2 regions of the Bradyrhizobium sp. 197 genome follow, and region 1 is predicted to be linked to the other one. Evidence: riboswitches for the same ligand, from Rfam matches in the RefSeq annotation. Region 1 holds a riboswitch; the other holds the start of a gene.

Region 1 (3,397 bases):
GCCGGCCGCGTCGACGCCGGTACCGCTGCCAGCGATCTCCTCGGCACCCATGCCGAGCAGGCTCGCCGCAATCGCCGCCGATGTCGTGGTATTGCCGATGCCCATCTCGCCGAAGATCAGGAGATCGGGCTTGCTGGCCGCGGCGCGAGCAACTGCGCGCTGGCCGGCTTCGAAGGCAAACGCCAGCTCCGCGGGGGTGAGCGCACCTTCGACGCTGAAATCCCGCGTGCCGCTACGCGGCTTGTCGGTAACGATTCCCGCCATCTCCTGCTGCGCCAGCGTGCCGGCGTCGACGACCTCCAGGTTTGATCCCAGTTCACGCGCAAGCACCGAGATCGCGGCGCCGCCGGAGGCAAAATTCGCCAGCATCGCGATGGTCACTTGTTGCGGATAGGCCGAGACGCCCTGCGCGACAATGCCGTGATCGCCGGCGAAGATGATGATCGGCACCCGCGCCGCGCGCGGCTGCTCAGTTGCTTGCAGGCCCGCAAGCTCGATCGCGAGCTGCTCGAGCCGTCCGAGCGCGCCGGCCGGTTTCGTCAATTGCGCCTGCCGCGCGACCGCCGCCTCGCGATGGACTGCCGAAATATCGGGGCACTGTTGGTAGACCCATTCGGGGAGCATGTTGCCTCGCTTGCCTTACGGCCTGCGCTTGAGGATGTAACTGTCCATGATCCAGCCATGCCGCTCGCGCGCCTCTTGCCGCACGGCGACGATACGCGGGCCGATCTCGGCCAGCACGCCGGACATGATGACCTGATCCGGCATGCCGAGATAGGCGCCCCACCAGATGTGAAGCCCTTCCGGATCGAGCGACTGGAACGCCGTGCCGCCGTCGAGCATCACCACCACGGTATCGACACCTTGCGGCCAGCCGCCATCGCGCAAGCGGCGGCCCGTCGTCACCAGGAATGGCTCGCCGATATCATTGAGCGGTAGCGCATGCGCCGCGCACAGCGCCTGGATCGAGGTGATGCCGGGCACGACCTCGATCTCAGGCAAGGGATTGAGCCGCCGCGCAATGCGCAGCGAAGAATCATAAAGCGATGGATCGCCCCAGATCAGCAGCGCGACCTTGCCGTCAGCTTCGAGATGATCTGCGATGGCCTGCGACCAGGTCTCGGCCACGGCATCGTGCCAATCGTCCACGCCCTTGCGGTAGTCCGCTTCAGCCGCATCGCGCACGGGAAGATCGAACTCGGCGATGCGCGTCGTGTCGCTGGTGAGCACATCCGCGCAGATCGTCCGCCTGAGATCGGCGAGATCGGATTTTGCGGTCCCCTTGCGGGGGATCAGGACGAGATCGGCCGCGTTGATCGCAGCGATCGCGGCGCGCGTCAGCTGCTCGGGATTGCCGGGACCGATGCCTATCAGGGAGAGCGTGAACATCGAGGCTGCGAAGGGCGACCATGACAGCCGCCCATTCGCTTGTCTCTCAGGCCGCGCTATGCAAACGCGGGGTGACGAGGCCGGGCGCGGTGACGCCGCGCAACGACTTTGCCAGCGCCAGCACGCCGAGATCGGCGAGCGGCTCGATCACGATGACCAGCGCGTAGGACGCCGCGAACGTCGCGATGTTGGCGAGGTTGGTCGCGCCGAAGCCGGAGCCATAGAGCGCCCAGAACGCCACCCAGGCGATGACGCCGAACTGATACGTCGTCGAAAGCGCCAGTGCCTGGCGGTACTTCAGATCGACATAGGCGGTGTTGCGCGAAATGATCCGCGTGGCGATCGCCTGGATCGCGAACAGCGGCACCAGGAGCGTGGTGACGTTCATGCCATATTGCGGCAGGTCGGGCGGCTCGAAGAAGATGCCCTGGAACAGCAGGCCGAACGCGAGGCCGAAGGCCGCTGGCGCAGCACCGAACAGCAGGAACAGGGTCGAGCCGAGGATGAAGTGCACTTCGGACACGCCGACCGGGAAGTGCGGCAGGATCTCGAAGAAGACGAACACGAGGCCCGTGGTGGCGAGCGTGCGCGCCGCGAACGACGTGATACCCTGCTCGCGCACGGTCTCGACCGCGAGCTTCAACGCAACGCCGCCGACGGCGATGCCGGTTGCGTAGCTCAACACGAGCTTGGCGTCCGAGACTAGTCCGGGTTCGATATGCATGGCTCAGATCCTTCTTGCCGTCACACCCGACGGCCTTGGCCTAAAAACGTGCAGGGCCGGTCTCCTGGCTCGCGGTTCACTGGGAGTCTCCGGCCTTCCCGAACCTTGCGGCCCAGTGGCTGATCGAAGTCCCTCACCGCTTACAGTCGCGGGGGCGGCTGGGGTTTTGGGCGCCGCAACTGGGTCCGCCCATCCCCATTCCCGATTATGCTCCGGCGCTTTGCGCCGCGTCGAGCACCATGCGTCTCCTGTGTGCCCCTTTCGCAAGCCGGGCGTCAAGGGGCGAAGGGCGGCCGAGGCCGTCATGACGGATAATCCCCCGCCAGCGCGCCGAACAGGATCACGGCCGCCGTGGAGGCCGCCCCGCCCCGGGCAAGCTGCTCGGCAAGCTCCGAAATGGTGGTGCGGACCAATCGTTCATCGGGACGGCCGAGGGATTCGGCGAACAAGGCCGGCGCGGTTGGGGAGAGCCCATGCTCGATCAATTTTGCGACAAGCGCCGGAAACGTGCGGCGGCCCATATAGACCACGGTCGTCGCCTCCGGATCGGCCAGCGCCGCCCAGTTGAGGTCTGGCGGCAGCTCGCCCGTGACGTCCGCGCCGGTGATGAACTGCACCCGGCGCGAGGTATGGCGCCGGGTCAGGGGAATCCCGGCCTGGGCCGCAGCGACGCAGGCCGTGGTGACGCCCGGAATGATCTCATAGCCGATGCCCGCATCGCGCAGCGTCTCGAGCTCCTCCTCGAGCCGGCCAAAGATACCGGCATCGCCCGACTTCAGGCGAACTACGCGCACACCGGTTGCGGCGTAGTCGACCAGGAGGCGGTTAACGTGGTGCTGCTTGGTCGAGGGCCGCCTTGCCCGCTTTCCCACCGCGACGAGATTGGCGCCGGGACGGGCCAGATCGAGGATCGCGCCCGAAGCAAGATCATCATAGAGCACGACGTCGGCCTCGCGCAGCCGCGCGGCACCCTTGAGCGTGAGGAGCTCGGGATCGCCGGGGCCGGCGGAGACGAAGGAGACAAAACCGCTCACCGGTCCTCCGCGATCAGATGAAAGAACGTGCCGGTGGCTTGTCCCCGCCGCGAGCCGGTCTCGGTGATGACCGCACCTGTCGCGTCGTGCACGACCGCCAGCGGCGTGTCGGGCTGCGCGAGGATCGTCGAATAGTGGAATTCATGGCCACGCAGGCGTGCACCCGCCTGATGACCCGGCATCGGCGCTGTGAGTTCGGCCAAGCGATAGCCCAGATGCATGCGGCGTTTGGCAAAGCTCGTCTCCAGGC
Region 2 (3,397 bases), on a different contig from region 1:
GTTCATGAAATTAAAAGTGGACCGGCAGTACGTCGCCGGTTGCGGAAATGGGCCCCTGAAGCGAACGGTGTGCCGCCATATCGTCGATCTAGCCAAAGAGTACAGTGTGCGCACCGTCGCCGCAGGCGTGGAGAGCCACGCCGACCTGATCGCTGTGACCGAACTCGGCTTCAACCTTGCGCAGGGCCATCTGTTCGGAAAGGCCATGCCGCTGAAGCAATTTGCACAGTCATCTTTCAGCCCTGTTCCACTTCGTCCAAAATAGTTGCATGAGGAGTGACTGAGCACAGCCAGGCAAAGCGTACCAGCGCTGGCCCGCGCGGCCATGCCTACTCGGCACCAGGCATGCGGTTGACAGCAATTAAATCGGCCACTTTGCAAACCCAGTATCGCTTCTCCCGGCCGAGCTTCATTTCCCTCCGAAGCGATGCCGAAGGTTATTGTAGCAAGCCTCCAGCGAGTCAATCCGCGGAGTTAACGTTGCAGGCGTGAGCGCGGCTTGGACAAAATCTCCGGTCAGGGCGTGTGACCGGAGGTTTGCCGACATCCGGCGTAGACGTGCGTCGGCTCGCGGCTTCTACTCGCGCCGCCGGTTTCGGGAATCGTCGAGCGTCGCTTGGCCCCGCGTTGCCATGCCAGACAAACCGACGGAAGCTCGCAGCAGTCGAGTCGCGACTGGCTATCGGAGTAGGGGCCCGAGGGCTCGCACGGCTTGATATTGAAGCGGCCCATGCTGTCGCAGATGCAACATGGTCTCAGACCCCGCACAGCACCATTGGGCAAGTTGCCCATCATTGAGCGCGCCTGTCCTTGGCACGGCATTTGAAAGGGATCGCCAATGGCATCGCTCGCCTAAGGAGTCGGAAGGCATGGCTTACAAGATCGTCGCTTCGCAATGTACCGTTTGTGGGGCATGTGAGTTCGAGTGTCCCAACGCGGCGATCAGCCTCAAGCGCGACATTTACGTTATCGATGCAAAAAAGTGTACGGAGTGCGAGGGCCATTCCGACACGCCGCAATGCGCTGTGGTCTGTCCGGTGTCTGACACCTGTGTCCCGTCTAAGACAACATAAGCAGCCCGCGTCCAGAAGGCTTCACCGCTCGATTTCGCGCACGAAGGAGTAGATGTCAAGCTTGTGGAGGCCGCCTTCCGCGTGCGGCGCATCGAGGTCGATCAACATCGTTATGAGCTTAAGGCGCTGATCGACTCCGAGAAACCCTCGAAGGGCTCTGTCAGAGGAGACCGTCAAATTTGTCTCGAATAATGACAAGGCCGCCTCGATGCTCCAGGTCGTCGCGTTGAGGCTTATCGTCGTTGGCTGACGAGCCGAGGCGAGGTGGACGGGCGTCGAATATCCCAAGATCAGCTTGCAGGATATCTAAAGCTACGTCGCTTCGAAGCCGAAGAGACGGTCTCCACGCGCGACGAGATCGGTCCGGAGATCCTGAAGACGTACGAGAAGCTGGGCATCCGCTTGCCCACGGTCACGATGCACGAGTGCATGGAGCTAGGGTCGTAACAGGATCAACACCCGCTTGGCGTACTCGGATGAGCCAACGCGAGCAGACGGACGCATTCACAAGCGGAGGCTCCACAGATCTAGGCGTTTTTACCAGGCCGGGAGTAAGACCGTTGTGCCCTAGCTGGTACAGCTCGCAATCGCTTGGGCAATATCGCGGCGACACTTAGTAGGTTGACGGATCGATCCTCGTGCGCCTAATGCCAGCCGTCGTGGTCTTCGGATTCGTTTGATCCGGAGCTAAGAGGGAAGCCGGTGCAATGCCGGCGCTGCCCCCGCAACTGTAAGCGGCGAGCCGCTGTCCAACGAAGTCACTGAAGCCATGCGGCTTCGGGAAGGCCGGACAGCAGCGACGACCCGCGAGCCAGGAGACCTGCCTCGACAATATATCGTCCACGGGCGGGGTGTCCCGGTGTGCGCCAAGCAGCTGTCGCTCACGCGATATTCGCTGCATGCGTCCGCCATGGCCTTTGCCCCAATCATGGGGTCTGAGCTATGTCTTTTCTTTCGCTTCCCGTTGCCACACTGGGGACGTCACGCATCGGCCCACGACGCGAACTCAAAGTCGCGCTCGAGAGCTACTGGGCGGGAAACTCCAGCGAAGCCGAGCTCCTCGAGGCGGGGAGTGGACTTCGTGCCGCTAATTGGGCACGGCAGAAATCCCGCGGTGCGACCGTCATTCCTTCGAATGACTTCTCGTTTTACGACCATGTGCTCGATACCAGCCTAATGGTTGGCGCCATTCCCGACGTCTACGGCTGGACCGAAGGTCCTGTGTCGCTCAAGACCTACTTCACCATGGCGCGTGGCGCTCAGGACGGTGGTCACGCTCAGCATGGGCCTGGCGTAGCCGCTCAGGAAATGACGAAGTGGTTCGATACCAACTACCACTACATGGTGCCGGAATTTCACCGGGATCAGATCTTTAAGTATTCCTCTCGAAAGCCGATCGAGGAATATGAGGAGGCAAAAAGCCTCGGCTACCAAACGCGCCCCGTCCTAGTTGGCCCAGTCACTTTCCTGAAGCTTGGCAAAAGCGCAAATCCCGCATTCAATCCGCTGTCGCTGCTCGATCGGCTCCTCCCAGTCTATGTCGATGTTCTCCGCGAACTATCCTCGCGCGGTGCTGAATGGGTTCAGCTGGACGAGCCATGCCTAGTGATGGACGTCGACGAAGCATCGCGGGCGGCTGTCCGCTGGGCCTATGCTCATTTCGCAAAGGTTGTGCCGGCCCTTAAAATAATGCTGGCCACATATTTCGGGGCTATCGGCGACAATCTTGAAACAACCTTGGCCTTGCCCGTTGCCGGGCTTCATGTGGATCTGGTTCGGGCACCTGACCAGTTGGACGCAATTGTCGCCACAACCCGTAGAGATCTCGTGGTCTCACTAGGCGTCGTTGATGGTCGGAACGTGTGGCGCTCCAATCTTCCGGCGCTGCTCGACCAACTTGCTCCTATGGTCCAAAAATTGGGCAGGCACCGTGTTCAGATTGCTCCTTCCTGCTCGCTGCTTCATGTTCCGATCGACATTGAGCTAGAGACCGATCTCGATCCCAATCTGAAGACATGGCTGGCGTTCTCAGTTCAGAAGATCAAGGAACTTTCGATATTGGGCAAAGCGCTGGCCGGCCATGCTGCCGAGGTGGCCGATGAACTTGCGCTTTCGGAGGAGGCAGCCGTCACCCGCGAAACATCGCCCGAGATCCACAATGCGAATGTCGCCGGACGAATCGCCGCGATCGACGATAGCATGCTTCGCCGTCGCAGCGCGTTCACCCAGCGTGCCGACGTCCAGCGCGTCTCGTTCGCATTGCCGATGTTTCCAACGACAACCATCGGATCCTTCCCGCAAACGGCCGATGTCCGGAATGCGCG

What was found. Region 1 has a riboswitch for cobalamin ahead of IVB27_RS19255 (energy-coupling factor ABC transporter permease). Riboswitches for the same ligand answer to the same signal wherever they lie in the genome.
Region 2: linked by a shared signal. The riboswitch ahead of metE (5-methyltetrahydropteroyltriglutamate--homocysteine S-methyltransferase) and the one ahead of IVB27_RS19255 (energy-coupling factor ABC transporter permease) in region 1 are both predicted to bind cobalamin.

The regions. Positions count from the first base shown of each region.
Region 1 covers NZ_JADPJJ010000079.1:95,332-98,728, forward strand. Annotated here, with positions in the region: gene cobT (nicotinate-nucleotide--dimethylbenzimidazole phosphoribosyltransferase) at 1-624, opposite strand, end outside; gene cobF (precorrin-6A synthase (deacetylating)) at 640-1,389, opposite strand; gene IVB27_RS19255 (energy-coupling factor ABC transporter permease) at 1,436-2,113, opposite strand; cobalamin riboswitch at 2,151-2,370, opposite strand; gene cobA (uroporphyrinogen-III C-methyltransferase) at 2,416-3,147, opposite strand; gene IVB27_RS19265 (cobyrinic acid a,c-diamide synthase CobB) at 3,144-3,397, opposite strand, start outside.
Region 2 covers NZ_JADPJJ010000087.1:38,850-42,246, reverse strand. Annotated here, with positions in the region: gene IVB27_RS20235 (EAL domain-containing response regulator) at 1-265, shown strand, start outside; gene IVB27_RS20230 (4Fe-4S binding protein) at 870-1,073, shown strand; gene IVB27_RS20225 (hypothetical protein) at 1,095-1,361, opposite strand; cobalamin riboswitch at 1,717-1,915, shown strand; gene metE (5-methyltetrahydropteroyltriglutamate--homocysteine S-methyltransferase) at 2,016-3,397, shown strand, end outside.